DNA from 3 places in the Peribacillus sp. B2I2 genome. Region 3 is predicted to be linked to each of the others. Evidence: riboswitches for the same ligand, from Rfam matches in the RefSeq annotation. Region 3 holds a riboswitch; each other region holds the start of a gene.
The links. Region 3 has a riboswitch for preQ1 ahead of queC (7-cyano-7-deazaguanine synthase QueC). Riboswitches for the same ligand answer to the same signal wherever they lie in the genome.
Positions count from the first base shown of each region.

Region 1: it holds a riboswitch for preQ1, as region 3 does, so the genes downstream of both, queF (preQ(1) synthase) here and queC (7-cyano-7-deazaguanine synthase QueC) in region 3, are expected to answer to the same signal.
Region 2: it holds a riboswitch for preQ1, as region 3 does, so the genes downstream of both, ABIE66_RS02195 (QueT transporter family protein) here and queC (7-cyano-7-deazaguanine synthase QueC) in region 3, are expected to answer to the same signal.

Region 1 covers NZ_JBGCCB010000001.1:505,595-511,097, forward strand. Annotated here, with positions in the region: gene ABIE66_RS02525 (BA3454 family stress response protein) at 1-177, opposite strand, end outside; gene ABIE66_RS02530 (EamA family transporter) at 304-1,140, opposite strand; PreQ1 riboswitch class I at 1,294-1,339, shown strand; gene queF (preQ(1) synthase) at 1,446-1,943, shown strand; gene ABIE66_RS02540 (aspartate kinase) at 2,144-3,490, shown strand; gene ABIE66_RS02545 (nitroreductase family protein) at 4,112-4,672, opposite strand; gene ABIE66_RS02550 (ABC transporter ATP-binding protein) at 5,127-5,503, shown strand, end outside.
Region 2 covers NZ_JBGCCB010000001.1:437,823-443,325, reverse strand. Annotated here, with positions in the region: gene ABIE66_RS02205 (hypothetical protein) at 1-779, opposite strand, end outside; gene ABIE66_RS02200 (YbaK/EbsC family protein) at 922-1,443, opposite strand; PreQ1 riboswitch class I at 1,603-1,647, shown strand; gene ABIE66_RS02195 (QueT transporter family protein) at 1,654-2,139, shown strand; gene ABIE66_RS02190 (TVP38/TMEM64 family protein) at 2,260-2,916, shown strand; gene ABIE66_RS02185 (PAS domain S-box protein) at 3,033-4,658, shown strand; gene ABIE66_RS02180 (cadherin-like beta sandwich domain-containing protein) at 4,727-5,182, opposite strand; gene ABIE66_RS02175 (cadherin-like beta sandwich domain-containing protein) at 5,283-5,503, opposite strand, start outside.
Region 3 covers NZ_JBGCCB010000001.1:4,189,662-4,195,164, forward strand. Annotated here, with positions in the region: gene ABIE66_RS20735 (TetR/AcrR family transcriptional regulator) at 42-611, shown strand; gene ABIE66_RS20740 (DUF4260 domain-containing protein) at 665-1,012, shown strand; gene queE (7-carboxy-7-deazaguanine synthase QueE) at 1,076-1,804, opposite strand; gene queD (6-carboxytetrahydropterin synthase QueD) at 1,797-2,267, opposite strand; gene queC (7-cyano-7-deazaguanine synthase QueC) at 2,267-2,932, opposite strand; PreQ1 riboswitch class I at 2,988-3,030, opposite strand; gene ABIE66_RS20760 (hypothetical protein) at 3,746-3,958, shown strand; gene pgsB (poly-gamma-glutamate synthase PgsB) at 4,727-5,503, shown strand, end outside.

The DNA of each region.
Region 1 (5,503 bases), 3.7 Mb from region 3:
GTTAGTTTGATAAGATTTTCCTTGGAAATCAACTGTTACTGTAACTTTTACCATTATGCATCTTTCCTTTCTTGATTCAGAATTAAATGAGGTGGTTGTACCTATTTCTTTTATACCCATGGCAGAAGAATAATCAAACATTTCAAAAGCAGTAAAATTGAAAGAATTAATATTCAAAATTATCTGATACTTTTACAGATGTGTCAACATTTTTTTTTTGACCTGCCCCATTTCCCGTTTAAATAGAAAATGACCTGGCTTGTACACATGACAGCCAGGTTGTTTTTGTAAAATGAACTATATTCATATTTTAGTTAAAATAATACCGATTAATGCAGCAAGAACACCGGCAATTTGATAGGTTTTTAGTTTTTCCTTGAATAAATAACATCCAGCGAATACGACAACTAAACAGTTCAGGCTGACGACAGGAAAAATGATGCTTGCGATCCCGGTGTTCAATGCAAAGAAATAACATCCATAGCCTATCATGCTTAAAAAACCTACCAAGGAACCGATTTTGACTTCCTTTAGCTTGATTTTTTCTTTTTTAAAGGCCAGAGCCGAAAGAAGATAAAGCATTCCGCCTCCATACATTGATACTAAGATATCAAGGGAGTTTAAGTGAAGACGTGTTGATGTCGTCATTAGAATTCCGAGCACACCAAATGATAAGATGGAGAATAATGTGTGCATGATCCAAGGGACATATTGATGGTTACCTTTGGCGTTAGGTGTATACTGGATGACTAATGTAGCGAGAAGCATGCAGGCGATTCCACTCCACTGCAAGGAAGAAATATGTTCGTGAAAAATTAAAGCTGCACAGAGTATGGGGAATATAGCATTAGCTGCGATTAATGGTGATGTCAAGCTTGCCGGACCTTTTTCAAAGGCGCTTGCCATCTGGATGTTACCATTAGCGTTCAGTACACCAATTGCTGCACCAAGCATGATGGACAGCCAGTTCAGCTGTAAACCATCCATAAATACTCCATAAGCAATGGATAAAATAAAAGCTGAAAAATAAAAGAAAAATTGGATATGTATCTTTGAATAGCCTTTTCCGCTACTCCATTTGAAAATGCTGTTATTGATTCCGAAACATAAGCTGGTAATGAGTGCTGCAAAAATCCACATGTGTATATTCTCTTCTTTCTTATAGGTTGAACTGCTTTTTCCATTTTAAACTGAATATATAAAGGAATCAAACCCAATTTAAGAGAGTTGCATTGACAGATTGACTATTTTTTTTTATATTTACTAAGACAATTTTAAAATATTTCCCGATAAACGGGAGAGGTTCATAGCATCACCCTCTTAAAAAAACTATGGCTTTGATTTTTTTCGCGAATCAACCATATCTTTGATGAGATATGGTTTTTGTTATATAGAGGCCCATTTTATGAATCTCCCCTGACAAACGTGGATGAGGAGGACTTTTTATGTCTGGAAGAAAAGAAGAAGAATTAAAGGAAATTACACTGCTTGGGAATCAAGGGACAAAATATACATTCGACTATGCGCCTGAAATTCTTGAGTCATTCGATAACAAACATCCTAACCGTGATTATTTCGTCAAATTCAATTGCCCGGAATTCACTAGCTTATGTCCGATAACCGGCCAGCCAGACTTTGCAACCATTTACATCAGCTATATTCCCAGTGTGAAGATGGTCGAAAGCAAGTCTTTGAAACTTTATTTATTCAGCTTCCGTAATCATGGTGATTTCCATGAAGACTGCATGAATATCATCATGAACGATTTAATCGAGTTGATGGATCCGAAATATATTGAAGTATGGGGCAAGTTCACGCCTAGGGGCGGGATTTCCATTGATCCATACACAAACTACGGGAAACCAGGGACGAAGTATGAGGAAATGGCGGATTACCGCTTGATGAATCATGATTTATACCCTGAAACTGTGGATAATCGCTAAAGATTGGAAAGACAACTGGCTTATGCCGTTGTCTTTTTTTTCCTTTTACTATTCCCTTTCAATAATCATATTGTTTTGTCCTCTTTAAAAATACAAATGTCCTTCTATAGTGGAATTTTTACTTGATTGTTTCGAGAAAAAACGTAATAATAGGGAGAGTTGATTTTGACAGAATATTATTTAAAATAGGGGATGTCGAGATGAAAGTTGCGAAGTTTGGCGGAAGTTCACTTGCGTCAGGTGAACAGTTGAGAAAGGTATTCGAAATTGTGGTTGCTGATCCAGAGAGGAAGTTTGTAGTCGTTTCGGCTCCAGGGAAACGCAATTCCGATGATATAAAGGTGACGGATTTATTGATTGAGGCTGCGGAACAGCAGCTGCGCGGCGATAACGGGGAGCATTTGATCGAAGACGTGGTATCCCGCTATGCGAGCATTGCTGAAGAGTTGGATATATCCGAGGAGGTCATCACAGGGATTCATGAAAATTTAAAAGCACTGTTGCATGCTGACCAATCTAACCAGAAGCGCTATTTGGATGCTTTAAAGGCCAGTGGCGAAGATAATAATGCGAAGCTGGTCGCAGGTTATTTTCAAAGCCGTGGGGTAGAGGCAAAGTATATAAATCCAAAGAAGGCTGGCTTGATCGTTACGGATGTAGATGGATTTACCCAGGTTCAGCCAGAGTCATATGATCGGTTGTATGCTCTGCGTGAAGAGCCTGGAATCGTAGTATTTCCAGGGTTCTTCGGATATACGTTAGATGGTGATGTTTTAACCTTCTCAAGAAGCGGTTCCGATATTACGGGTTCGATTCTTGCAAATGGGGTCAAAGCCGATTTGTATGAGAACTTTACGGACGTGGATGCCGTTTATGCGGTAAATCCAAATGTGGTTTCCAATCCGAAGGGAATCCGGGAGTTAACCTATCGTGAAATGCGGGAGCTTTCTTATGCCGGTTTTTCGGTATTTCATGATGAAGCGCTGATTCCTGCATTCCGTGCGGGAATACCTGTCCATATCCAAAATACGAACAATCCGACGGCACAAGGGACCCGCATTGTGAACACGCGGGATAATACGAATGGTCCGGTTATTGGGATTGCAAGTGATAAAGGGTTTTGCAGTATTTACATTAGCAAATATTTGATGAACCGGGAAGTTGGTTTTGGCCGGAAACTGCTGCATATCCTTGAAGATTACGGAGTTTCATATGAGCATATTCCATCAGGCATTGATGATGTGACGCTTATTCTAAGGCAGGACCAGATGAAAGGAGAAGTCGAGAAGAAAATCATTTCCCGAATCAAGAAAGAGCTTCATGCCGATGAAGTGAATGTGGAGCATGATCTTGCCTTGATCATGGTTGTAGGGGAAGGAATGCGCCATAATGTCGGTACAACGGCAAGAGCGTCAAAAGCCTTGGCCGAAGCTAAGGTGAATATTGAGATGATCAACCAGGGCTCTTCGGAGGTAAGTATGATGTTCGGTGTGAAAGGGCACAACGAAGAGACGGCAATTCAGGCATTATATCACGAGTTCTTTTGAGTATAATAGATCAGTGACCTCCTTTTAGAAGGGGGTTTTTTTGTGATCAATCTTTTAGTCACTATACATATGGCTGGACTTTTCATCTGGTACTTTATGGTAGTGGCAATGACCGTATGGGGATATTAAATCTGAGCTAAAAGACGCGGATACTTATTGCAGTGAATTGGTATGGTATATTCGTACTATAAAGCAAGGAAAGACTATAAAGTTAAGACAAATGCTGCTTCTGGATGTTATCCCCCAATTGGTTTAAAATAATTACTTCGAGTTGATTTCGCTGAATAGAATCATGTTTAGAAAGCCAACCTTATCACCTCAAGTTTAATACTTCTATATTTAATACAAAAAAGACTGTAGGAATAAGTTCTATCTATATATTAAAACAAAGTTGATTGGAGCGTAAGGTGCGAGACTCCTGCGGGAAAAGCGCGTCAAGGGGAGACACCGCAGGCGTAAGCCAAGGAGGCTCCCCGGACCGCCCGCGGAAAGCGAGTGCCTGGAGAGGAAATCAACGTTCAAATTGTAAAGCCATAAAAAGACTGTAGACAAACTCGATTTTCATCGAGTTTGTCTACAGTCTGAGCCTCCAAATAGAAGATTGGAGGCTTTCCTTTTTTGTTAGTCCATAATTGTCAGGAGTTGATCGATCTCTTTCCTGGGGCGTGGGGCAGGGATCATGTCGGGATAGCCAACATGAAGGCTGCCTACGATTTTCTCGCCAGGTTTAACGCCTAAAGCTTCACGAAACTCCATGCTGTGGATCATGCCGTATGTTTCCCATATCATCCCGATTCCTTGTTCCCAGGCAAGCAGGCTGAAATTTTGGATCAAGGCACTTGTAGCTGCATAATCTTCTTCACGTGTCATTGGATTCGGATTCTCTTCCATGATCACTGCGATGAACATCGGGACATCTATAAGTTTATTATATCCTCGCTGTCCGGCTGCGTTTTTCTTTTCAGGGTCCTTCTCTTTGCCTGCCATAAAAGCACGGGTTGCTTCTGCGAGTTTTAAACGGCTTTCGCCATATACCACGACGAAGCGCCAAGGCTGGGTCATTTTATGGTTCGGTGCCCATGTCGACGTTTCCAATAATGATTGGATGGTATCAATAGGAACAGGAATGTCCTTAAATCGCTTAATGCTGCGCCGTTCTTTAATGATATCTTCAAGTTTCATGATCATCCTGCTCCTTTAATCATATATGTAAGTTCATTAGTTTTTTTTAAAAAAATAATCCCCGGCTGCCTAATATGCTTCCAACGTGAATAAATTACTTGAATAAAGAGGGGGCAATATTCCAGTGACTTGCATTCGCTAATGAGCATATAATTTTTACTAGGCACAGAGAAGCCGGGGCGACATTGTATCTATGTACAATATCAAAAGGGTACGATAAGAGATTATCGTAATTGCTTATCAAATTTCAGAGATCAATAATGAAATTGAAAATCATTATCAATTAGAATTTTCGCTTATTTCCTGTTATTTGTCAAGAGTATTTATTAAAAAAAATCAAGTTATTTACTAATCCTTTGAATCAGTTAAAATCTTTTAAAAAATCTGTATAAAAATGTATAATGAGAGGATGAAAAGATGCTATCTACATATGAAGAATCGAAGGGTGTCATAGATGAAAAAACTGGCCTCATTTCTTAAGCCGTACTGGCTCTTGATCATTCTTGCTTTAATCTTAATGATTGTCGAGCTCGGTGTAGAACTGTTACAACCTCTATTTATAGCAAAAATAATTGATGATGGCATTTTACAGAAAGATTTATCGGTGGTGATTAAATGGGGAAGCGTCATGGTTGGACTTTCCATTTTTTCATTTATTGGCGGGATCGTTAATTCCTTTACGGCATCACATGTAAGTCAGAGTTTTGGACATGATGTCAGGAAAAGCCTTTTTGGTAAGATACAGGCGTTTTCTTTTGCGAATTTGAATAATATCCCGACTTCCTCGTTGATCACAAGGATGACGAATGATGTGACCCAACTTCAAAATAC
Region 2 (5,503 bases), 3.8 Mb from region 3:
AGCAGTTGCCCACAGGACTCGACAACCTCAATGATTTCCATCCACGACATGTCCAGTCCCAGTTCATTTGCATGGGAAATCTTATCCCGTAATTTCCGGATGGCATTCGCATCCTTCTTCCCTTTACTTTTCGAAGGGATTTGGAAGAAGCACCTCAATTCTTCATCCTTATGTATGATATCGAATTTATCACTGATTTGCAGGCACTCTATTAAATTGATATCCTCATTTTTATCGATTCTCCTCCTATATAATTCGGTTGCCTTTTCTAAACGGTCTTCGCTGATCATTGGATGCCAGCTTCCGTCGCCGAATCTATCCATGATGATATCGCTCATCCTCATTTCCAATAAGGTAATGTATCCGAATATCAGCATCCTGATTGGAGGCTTTTGAAGGTCGGCATGGGTAATCAACTTTTTAATTGAATTATTCTCTAATACGAAGACCCTTGTTTTATTCTTGAAAATATGGAGCAGCTGGATTAAAGGGGTTGAATCCGAAACCATTTCCCTTGGTGAAAAGTTTCTCAAATATTCCGAAATGCTCCCTTCACCCAGTTCTTCCCTTTCGATATATCCGATGATTTCCCCTTGATCTTGCACTGCCAATATATCAAAATTCTTTTTTTCCAATGCTTTCCGAATATCCAGCGCCAGATCGTTTGTATGGCAAAACTCAAGCTCCTGGGCTATGCTCTTAACCGTGATATTTTCTTCATAAAGAGTTTTAAGACTAAGATAGCTGCTATTGCTTTTTCTTTGGCTTCCATTTAACATCTTTCACCCTCCGCTCAGGAACACTTTCTGCACGATTTTCCGCTTTAAAATTATTGACCGATATAATGCATACGGCCCCCACAAATAAAGTCCACCCAAGTGGACTTTATCCCATTCATGTGGATCTTTTTGGTACCATTAATCAAAAGCCTTCCACTGCATTACCTGCTGCCGTTTCCTCATTCCCCTCTTCATTCCAAGCCTTGCAAACATCCACCCAATCCTTTGCTCCTGAATATTCAAATAATTCCGTGGGTGTAAGTTCTATTGCAGAGTTCGTACTGCCGCATGCCGGGAACAATGACTCAAAGCGCTTCATTGATACATCAAGAAAAACAGCTAGATCGTTAGCCAGACCAAACGGACAAACTCCTCCGATGGCATGGCCGGTCTGCTCAAACACTTCCTCGGGTGACAGCATCCGTGCCTTGAAACCGAACATCTGCCGAAATTTCTTATTATCCACTTTTGCGTCCCCAGCCGCTACAACCAAAATCGCATCATCACCTTCCCCCCTAAAGGAAAGAGTTTTAGCGATCCTCGCTGGGATAACGCCGATGGTTTCTGCAGCCTCACTCACCGTAGCGCTCGATGTTTCGAACTCCATTACATCGCCTTCCCGATCCCATTGTTTAAAATGGCTTTTGACAATCGCGATAGACATATTATATTCACTCCTTTGAAGTACATATAAAAATAATATCATCCTTCATTGCCATAAATCAAAATCCTATGGATGCTTGAAAACCTATAAATTAAAACCATTCTTTACAAATTGACGAAACAAGCTTACTTGGGATACTATTAATCATCGGGCAAACGCCTATACGTGGTTCGTAACCATCCCACGATAAAAAACTAGGGAGAGAGTAAAATGAATGTTCGTACACTCGTGATAAACGGGTTATTGGCTGCCTTGTATGTGGCGGTCTCATTGGTGTTTAAACCAATAGCTTTTGAGATGTTCCAATTTCGTGTACCGGAAATGTTGAACCATCTTATTGTATTCAATAAAAAATATATCTATGGTATTGTCGGCGGCGTCTTCATATCGAATCTGCTCTTTTCACCGATGGTTCCATATGATTTAATTTTTGGGGTGGGGCAATCCGTACTCGCCTTGCTGCTTGTCATTTTTGTTTCGCGGTTCATAAAAGGCATTAAAGGGCGGATGATCGCCACGATCATCTTTTTCACGTTCACAATGTTTTTAATTGCCATTGAACTGAACCTTGCCTTTGGCTTACCATTCTGGTTAAGCTGGATGACCACGGCTGTCGGTGAATTCGTTGTCCTCTTGATTGGCGCGCCAATCATTTATGGAATGAACAAAAGAATTCAGTTTGAAAAGTGGCTTTAAAGGAATCTTCGCTTCATGAACCCACTATAATGTAAAAGAGCTGTCTGCATCATGCGACAGCTCTTTTTTCACCAATTAACTTAAAAATGATAAACTATTAGTCAGAATGGTGGTGACCCTTTGAAAAAAGTCCTGACCTTAACCGGTCTACTGGTAATTGCATTATTTATTTTTTCAAATGCAGAATTATTTACTTTGATTTGGAAAAGTGACTTGGATTCAGTTATTAGCATATTGAAGGAAAACCTTTTGCTCACTTTTATTGTGACATTCGTATTGATGTTTGTCCAAAATTCATTTACAATCATCCCCTTAATTTTGCTTCTGACTATCAATGTCACGATATTCGGATTCATATATGGCTACCTATGGAGTTGGTTTACAAGTGTCGTTGCTTCAGGATTCATTTTTTATGCTGCAAGAAATTGGTTTCAGGAACTTCTCTTAAAGAAGATGGGGGGGAAATGGCAAAAAACTGTTGTGGAGCATGGCTTCATGTACGTGTTTACAGGCAGGATTTTCCCACTTATCCCAACAAGTTTAATTAACTTGGCTGCTGGAGTCAGCACCGTCACTTTCAAGGATTTTTTATTAGCGACGGCACTTGGCAACCTGATATACTTTTTCTTTCTATCGTTAATTCCATATGGACTCCTATCTGTTGAAATGAACCAATACACGCTAGTTGCACTCGCACTCCTCTTCTTATTATTTTTCATTATCTATAAGCGTGCAAAAAAGAAAAAGAACCTAACCTTATTCAGAAAAAATAGGTGACCCACATTGGTCCCTGTTTTTTTATTTAGGATTCTGCATATATTTTTTTCCGATAGTTTGTTAAAATGTGTATGTAATTTTACCTTTGAAATGTCTTAAAATCAGGGAGAATCTCCATGTCCAAACGCTCCATCTTAGCAATATATATCCTATCCGGGATTCTTACACTAGTCGTGTTCGACTTTTTTTTAACTACAAATATCCATAACAAAGAGGTCTTCATTCAACTTCAGAGAGTGGAAGGCATTGTTTTCCTTTTATCAATAGGCTTGATCTTATTTCTTTATTTAGCTAAAAGGGAAGAATTCAAACAATTAAAAGAAGCGGAACAACGCCGGCGCACACTCATCAATTCAATGGTGGATTTCGTTAACTTCAAGGATGGTGATGGCCGATGGCTTGAGTCCAATACCTTCGGGCTACAATTATTTCAGTTGGAGCATGTAGATTATAAGGGAAAAAAAGACAGCGAACTCGCAGAATACTCCGAATTTTATAAAGAGTCGTTGATCTACTGTGAAGGTTCCGATGAAGAAACGTGGGTAAAAGGGGAAATTACAAGGTGTGAGGAAATCATCCCTCTTCCCGACGGCAATCACAAGACCTTTGATACGATCAAAGTTCCCCTGTTCAATGAGGATGGTTCACGAAAAGGCTTAGTAGTCATCGGCAGGGATATTTCTGAAAGGGTTGTCGCTGAGAATCAATTATTCGATAGTGAACAACGTTATAAATCATTGTTTGAACACAACCCTTATCCGATGCTGATGCTTGATTTAAATGGAATGATCACGACCGTAAATCCAAGGTTTGAAACGGTAACAGGCTTTCAACAGGAAGAAATACATGGAGCCTCATTCATTAAATTGAACTTTACTACAGAAGATGCGGAACTGATCCGTACATCTTGCCAATATGTCATCGAAAACCATAAGGGGATTAAGAAAGGGAAAGATATAGAATTCCTAACGAAGTACGGGAAGTCCATCTTACTTTCTTGTACGTTTGTCCCGATGATGGTTGGCGAGGATTTGGTCGGGATCATCACTTATGCTAAAGAAGTCACTCAAATTCGAGAAACCGAAGCACGCTTAAGAAGAACAGAAAAATTGTCGATAGTCGGCGAACTTGCCGCAAGTGTAGCCCACGAAGTACGAAACCCGTTGACTTCTTTAAAGGGTTTTGTCCAGCTACTTAAAAAGAGCGACCATCCCTATGAACAATACTACACGATTATGTTAAGTGAATTGGACCGGATCAATCTTATTGTAAGCGAGTTACTCGTTCTGGCAAAACCACAGGAACTTCCATTCAGCAAGCATCAAATCATTGAACTGATGAATGATGTCAAAACCTTGTTGAAACCAGAGGCGGACTCGTACCCCACCCAAATATCAATTTCTGTAAAAAACGAAATACCGCTTCTATTATGTGAGGGAAACCAATTAAAACAAGTATTCATAAACATGCTCAAGAATTCAATGGAGGCATCCGCCGATCACATTTGGATTGATTTTGAGCGCAAGGACAATAACCTTTCCATTACCATCAAAGATAATGGAAGCGGAATAGAAAAAAAACGGTTAAAGCATCTTGGAGAACCTTTCTATTCCTCTAAAGAAAAAGGAACAGGGTTAGGATTGACAGTCAGCTGCCGAATCATTGAGGCGCATCGGGGAAAGGTCCACTTTAACAGCGAACCAAACCATGGAACCGAGGTCCAAATCCTTTTGCCCATATAAATATAAATCAGAGGACAAGCCTTAATCTTGTCCTTTTTTTTGCGATTCAGAACCATCCCTTGATAAAATTAAAATAGAGAGGTGAAGAAATCCTTGATTTTCCCCCAGAATGACACGGACTCATCAGGTTGGTTCCCAAGTATTCTCGGACCTCCAATCTTATTGGAAGTAACTGTATCCTCTTTTCCAGCTGTACTCATTTGCGTTGCCTCAACTTCCGCCTCTTTTGTTTTGATATCATCTACGGTTTCTTCCTCATCCATCTCCAAATCCATATCCTTTTCGAAAACAAGGACATAAGTACGGCGTTCCCCATCCTTTGAAACTGTAACTGAAATGGCCGTCTTCTCTTTATCTTTGATCTTCACTTTTTTACTGCTCTCACCGTCATATTCAATCTTGGCTCCGCTAGCACTTGTCGTTGCATTCATTTCGACTGAAGCAATATCATTATCGACCTCGATATGATATGTATGCTCATTCGAATCAAAAGGTTTGTTCCATACTCCGGATGATACTGTCACATTGTTCAACACTGGGGCGTTATTGCCTTCTTGACTTAAAGAATCGGTTGACGGTACCTTCTCTACAGAATCCGTTTTCGGTTTCTGTGTTGAAATACTTTCAAGCTGCTGTGCTTTCGGTACTTGGCTGCCACTGCTTGGTTTTTGGATTATTGGAGGATTCAGCAGTAAAAGTTAAAGATGATTTATTCCCCTTGTCGGAGGAAGGCAGAGCCTCACTTGCTCCTTTTGTGGGCTCCTTTTGAACTTCATCATCTTTAGGGGCATCTTTATCCTTCGATTCAGTTATCTTGGCTGCGGCCCGTGTAATCGTGAGCGTAT
Region 3 (5,503 bases):
ATCCTAATTAACCAGTGGTCAATAAATAAGGAGGGTGTATAATGTCGCCAAGGAAATCGGCAGGTAAAGAATTATCCAGGGAAATGGTATTGAATGAAGCTAGACATCTTTTTGCCACCGAAGGGTATTCGAACGTATCAATGAGACAATTGGCTAAATCATTGGATTGCAGCCATGGAGCCATTTATTATCACTTTAAAAATAAGGCAGAAATATTTTATAGTTTGGTTAAAACGGATTTTTCCGTTTTAAATACTTTAATCGATGATATCATCATGTCGGAAAATGACCCTTCCCGAAAAATGGAGAAGATTTTATTGTGCTTCATAGAGTTCGGTTTAACCCAACAGAATCATTATTCCATCATGTTTTTATCCAAGGAAAAAGAAATTCAGCATTTACTTCAAATCGATTCCAATAAGACCTACGAAAAGCTAATCCAGTCCTTGACAGACCTTACCGACAACAAACTGAATCCTGCATCCATATGGTCCATTTTCCTGTCTCTTCACGGATTCATAACGTTTTATATTAATTCTGATCTATCTTATCCGGATGTAAAAGGTTTAGCTGATTTTCACGTAAAAAATATCATCAAGAACATTATTTAATTTTTCATGAATATCATTGACCAATGGTTAATTGAATTTCAGGAGGCTTTTAAATGGTTAAGAAATTCCTTCATATCGAAGGACTCATGGTCCTTTTAGCGATGATTTACGTCTATTCGTTATTTGAATTCAGCTGGTGGATTTTCCTTTTATTAATTTTGTCACCTGATGTTTCCATGTTGGCCTATTCGATCGATGAACGAGTTGGAGCAAAAGTTTATAACTTTTTCCACACTTATACCGTGCCGATTTTCATGATTTTGCTAGCCGTTTTTCTAAAGTCGGATGCATGTATGATGATTGGTTTAATTTGGACCGCACATATTGGAATGGACCGCTTATTTGGGTATGGCCTTAAATACACATCATCCTTCAAAGCTACACACCTTCAAAAGGTATAGGAAGCTTTCCACATGTAAAAGGCAGTGTGATTACACATCACACTGCCTCCTGCTCTCTTTTCTTTACACGCCTCGCTTGTTACCCCATATATAGGTATGCAGCTGGGGCAGCACTTTCACATCATTCAAATCATCATCGGCTATCACTTTATCTATTAACTCTTCGTATTTCTTCAAAAGACCGCTGATCAATTGATTATCATCAGCCGTCGTGCTGTCATCATTGCCGACCTGCAGATAAAACGGAATATCCGGGTAACGGCCATGCACATTTTTGGCATACTGGTAATCTTCTTCGTTAAAGACGACTACTTTCAATGAGACATGGTTTTCAGGGTTTCGATTGGCAAGGTTCGATATGATTCGGTCAAGTACCGTAAAGTCCGTGTTCATTCTTGAGCTCGGCGGCTTAGGTGAAATGGTCAGTTCATCAATATCTAGAAACCAATCCTGCCATCGGCTCCCTTGTGTTTCCACACCTATTTTCATTTTATTTTCATGTAAGATTTCTACCAAGCCATTTAGGTTTTTCAGCAGTGCCGGGTTTCCGCCTGATATCGTCACAAAGGAAAAGCCGGAACCCCCAATTCGCTTCAGCTCATCCCATATTTCTTCGGCAGTCATTTGGACGGTATCTTCCTTACCGGTGCCATCCCAAGTAAATGCGGAATCACACCAGGCACAGGAATAATCGCACCCTGCCGTCCTAACGAACATGGTTTTTTGGCCAATGACCATTCCCTCACCTTGGATGGTCGGTCCGAAGATTTCCATAACCGGGAGTTTACTCACTTTCCATCCACTCCCGTCTGGCTTCAGCATAACTTGTCGGCGTTTCGTATAGTCGGACAAATTCGACTCTAGCACCCTCATAATCTTTTAATGAAAGGGCTTCGGCCATTTTTTCATAAATCCAGACAACCATATTTTCAGCCGTTGTATTCATGAGTGGCAAGGTTTCATTCAAATAACGATGATCAAGGTGGACTTCAATTTCATTTTTCCATATATCCTTGATGTCCCCGAAATCTATCATCAAACCACGTGAATCCGTATACCCGCTCAAGCCGAAAATGACCTTATACGTGTGGCCATGCAAGTTCTTGCATTTTCCTTCATAGTCATGTAGGTGGTGCGCCGCGTCAAAGGTGAACTCCTTACTGACCAGAACCCTCTTGGTGGTATATTTCAATTGGCTGCGTTGAATATCTTCATCTATTTTTTGGAGTTTATCCACTATAGTAAAACCGTACATCATGAAAGCACCTTCCGTCTGCTTACATAGTCATCCAGTCCTTTTTTCCGCAACTTACATGCCGGGCAATCTCCACAGCCATCGGATATGATTCCGTTATAGCATGTCAGGGTCTTTTCGCGAACAAAGTCGAACGCTCCGAGCTGATCCGCAAGCTCCCATGTTTCCTCTTTATTAAGCCACATAAGCGGCGTATCAATCACGAATGACTGGTCCATCGACAAGTTCAAGGTCACGTTCAACGATTTAATGAATACATCACGGCAGTCCGGATATCCGCTGAAATCCGTTTCACAGACACCGGTGACAATGTGTTTAGCGCCAATCTGACTGGCCAACACTCCGGCAAACGAAAGGAACAGCAAATTCCTCCCTGGCACGAACGTCGACGGCAATTCCCCGTCTTCTCCGTCCTCCACTGCAATATCACTTCTTGTCAACGCATTCGGTGCCAGTTGGTTCAGCAGCGACATGTCAAGAATATGATGGTTCACGCCCAATTCATTGGCAATCTTTTGAGCGCATTCGATTTCCAGGCTGTGCCGCTGATTATAATCAAACGTTACCGCTTCCACTTCCTCATATCTCTCCATCGCCCAGAACAGGCACGTCGTACTATCCTGCCCTCCGCTAAACACAACCACTGCCTTTTCTTTCTTCTTCATTTCTATAAAACTCCTTTTTACGGAAAAAAACAGCACCCTAAGAATAGAGCACTGTTTCTCCTTAGTTTTTTTGAGAGGGTAGCTAGAACCTCTTCCGCCTTAACGCGGAATATAATATTTTTCCAAGTCAATAGTAACTTGAAAACAAAAAGAAATCAAGATGTTTATATTTATTGAAAATTAGACCTAATGGAAACCTTGGTCATCTCCTCTTCTGCTTAAATATCCCATTATCCATCCGATAAAAAAGAGTGAATAAAATATCGATAAAGGGGACCATGCCAGTGAACTTGCATCGTCAGCTGAACTGCTGACTGAACAGGTTAAGAAATTCAAATTATGATACTAGCAATTTCCCGTCACTTGAATACGGGAAATTGCTTATTTTCCCTCCATGATGTGAATTGTTTCGTTTTCGTATATTCGGGGAATAAAACACTATACACATTAATGATTCATCAAAAGACAAATCAATCAAAAGTGGTTAGATGTGAATATGAATATTTTCGTTTGTTTTCAGAATATTTAGTGTATAATAAATATTATTATAGGAATAATTTAACTGAAATAATCATCATTTCCAATACCTACTTACCGCAAATCCCGGTACACGGATTCACTTGATCCGGACAGTTCATTTCAACACAATGCACGGGTACCTATCCATTGCTTACTTTCATTCAAACCACACTATTCACAACTTTATTCACACAAAATCATAACTTTTTCTGCAAAATTGAAAAAAGGTTAAACTTCACCAACAATATGTTACTATTAAACTAAGACCTTTTAACCCCATAAGGAGGAATTCATATGAAACGTTTTTTCAAATTCATCGCAGATTTTAACGAAAGAAAAGCAATGGAACGGGAAACCGAAGAATTCTTTCGCAAAGAATACGAAAATTATATGAAGATGAATCCTGAAAATCAAGGAAAAAGGAGATTAGCTCCTAGATTTTATGTAATTGATGGCGGTAAAAAAGGCTCCAACCTTGAGATATCCGACAGAAAGAAATCCAGTTAAACAGATCCCTTCCATAATCAGCCACTAATGTTGTAGCTCCTAACCCACAAACGGGATTATAACCCATTCGGATTCATTTAAAATATATAAGCCGAAAGCTCAGATATACATCTGAGCTTTTTTTATTTTTCATTCTTCTATTAACACTATATCAATAGAAGAAACTAGGTATTTTTTAAAAAAATTGGATGAACTTTAGTTTATTTCATGTTTAAGGAAAAGATCACTTTATAGGCCCATGGGTATTTTCCAATGAAAAAACCAAAAAATAACAAAAAAAGAGATGTGTTCTTTTACTCATCTTTGTCCATATTCATAAGAGTCCAACTAATTGAGTCGATAGGTGCAATATCTTACATTGAATGACAGATGCATAAATATTGTTACATTTAGGTCAAATAAATGGGTATAAACAATTATCATTCTGTAATAAACCTCACTTTTAAAAACAATTAATTATATAAATATAGCCAAAATGAATTGGGCTCAAATGCTCATGAAACTATTTTGATGCTGTTCAAAATGGGCTTTTATTACACTTTCCATATTTTAGTGTAAATATTCCAAGGTTTACGTGTTTTTTAGCCATTTCTTTGTACTCATAAAGCATTTTATCCCTTTAGATACTATTACACTTCTATATACATTTATTTGAAAAAGCTGACATTAACTATATTACAATAGAATAATTGACTATTGCCTATTAAGTTTAAAATCATGTAGTGTGTATTCAGTAAATCAAATATTTTAAAAAAGAGAGGTTAAAAAATGGCACCAATATTTATTTGTGCGATCTTTTTGCTTGGCTATGGCATATTCGAACAAAAACGCCATCAGAAGCGTCTCGACTCCATCCCGGTACGTGTGAATGTGAATGGAATTCGAGGGAAATCAACTGTAACGCGTCTAATTACAGGGGTGATCCAGGAAGCTAAGTACAAAACTGTAGGTAAAACAACCGGAACATCAGCAAGAATGATCTATTGGTTTACCGACAAAGAAAAACCGATTAAACGCCGCCCAGAAGGACCCAACATTGGAGAACAAAGGCGTGTAGTTAAAGAAGTTGCCGATTTAGGCACGGAAGCACTGGTTTGTGAATGTATGGCCGTTCAGCCTGACTATCAACTAATCTTTCAAAATAAAATGATCCAAGCAAACATTGGGGTCATAGTGAATGTATTGGAAGACCATATGGATGTCATGGGACCGACCTTGGATGAGGTTGCAGAAGCTTTCACTGCTACCATACCCTATAACGGTCACTTAATAACCATCGAAAGTGAATATTTGGACTTTTTCAAGCAAATTGCCAAAGAACGCAACTCTAAAGTGATCGTTGCTGATAATTCAAGAATTTCGGAAGAATTCTTACGCGAATTCGACTATATGGTATTTCCGGATAACGCGTCACTGGCTTTGGCCGTTGCAGAAGCTTTGGGCATCGATGAGAAAACAGCTTTTCGCGGCATGTTAAATGCGCATCCCGATCCAGGTGCCATGAGGATCACCAAATTCGGGGATTCCATCCAGCCAACTTTCTTT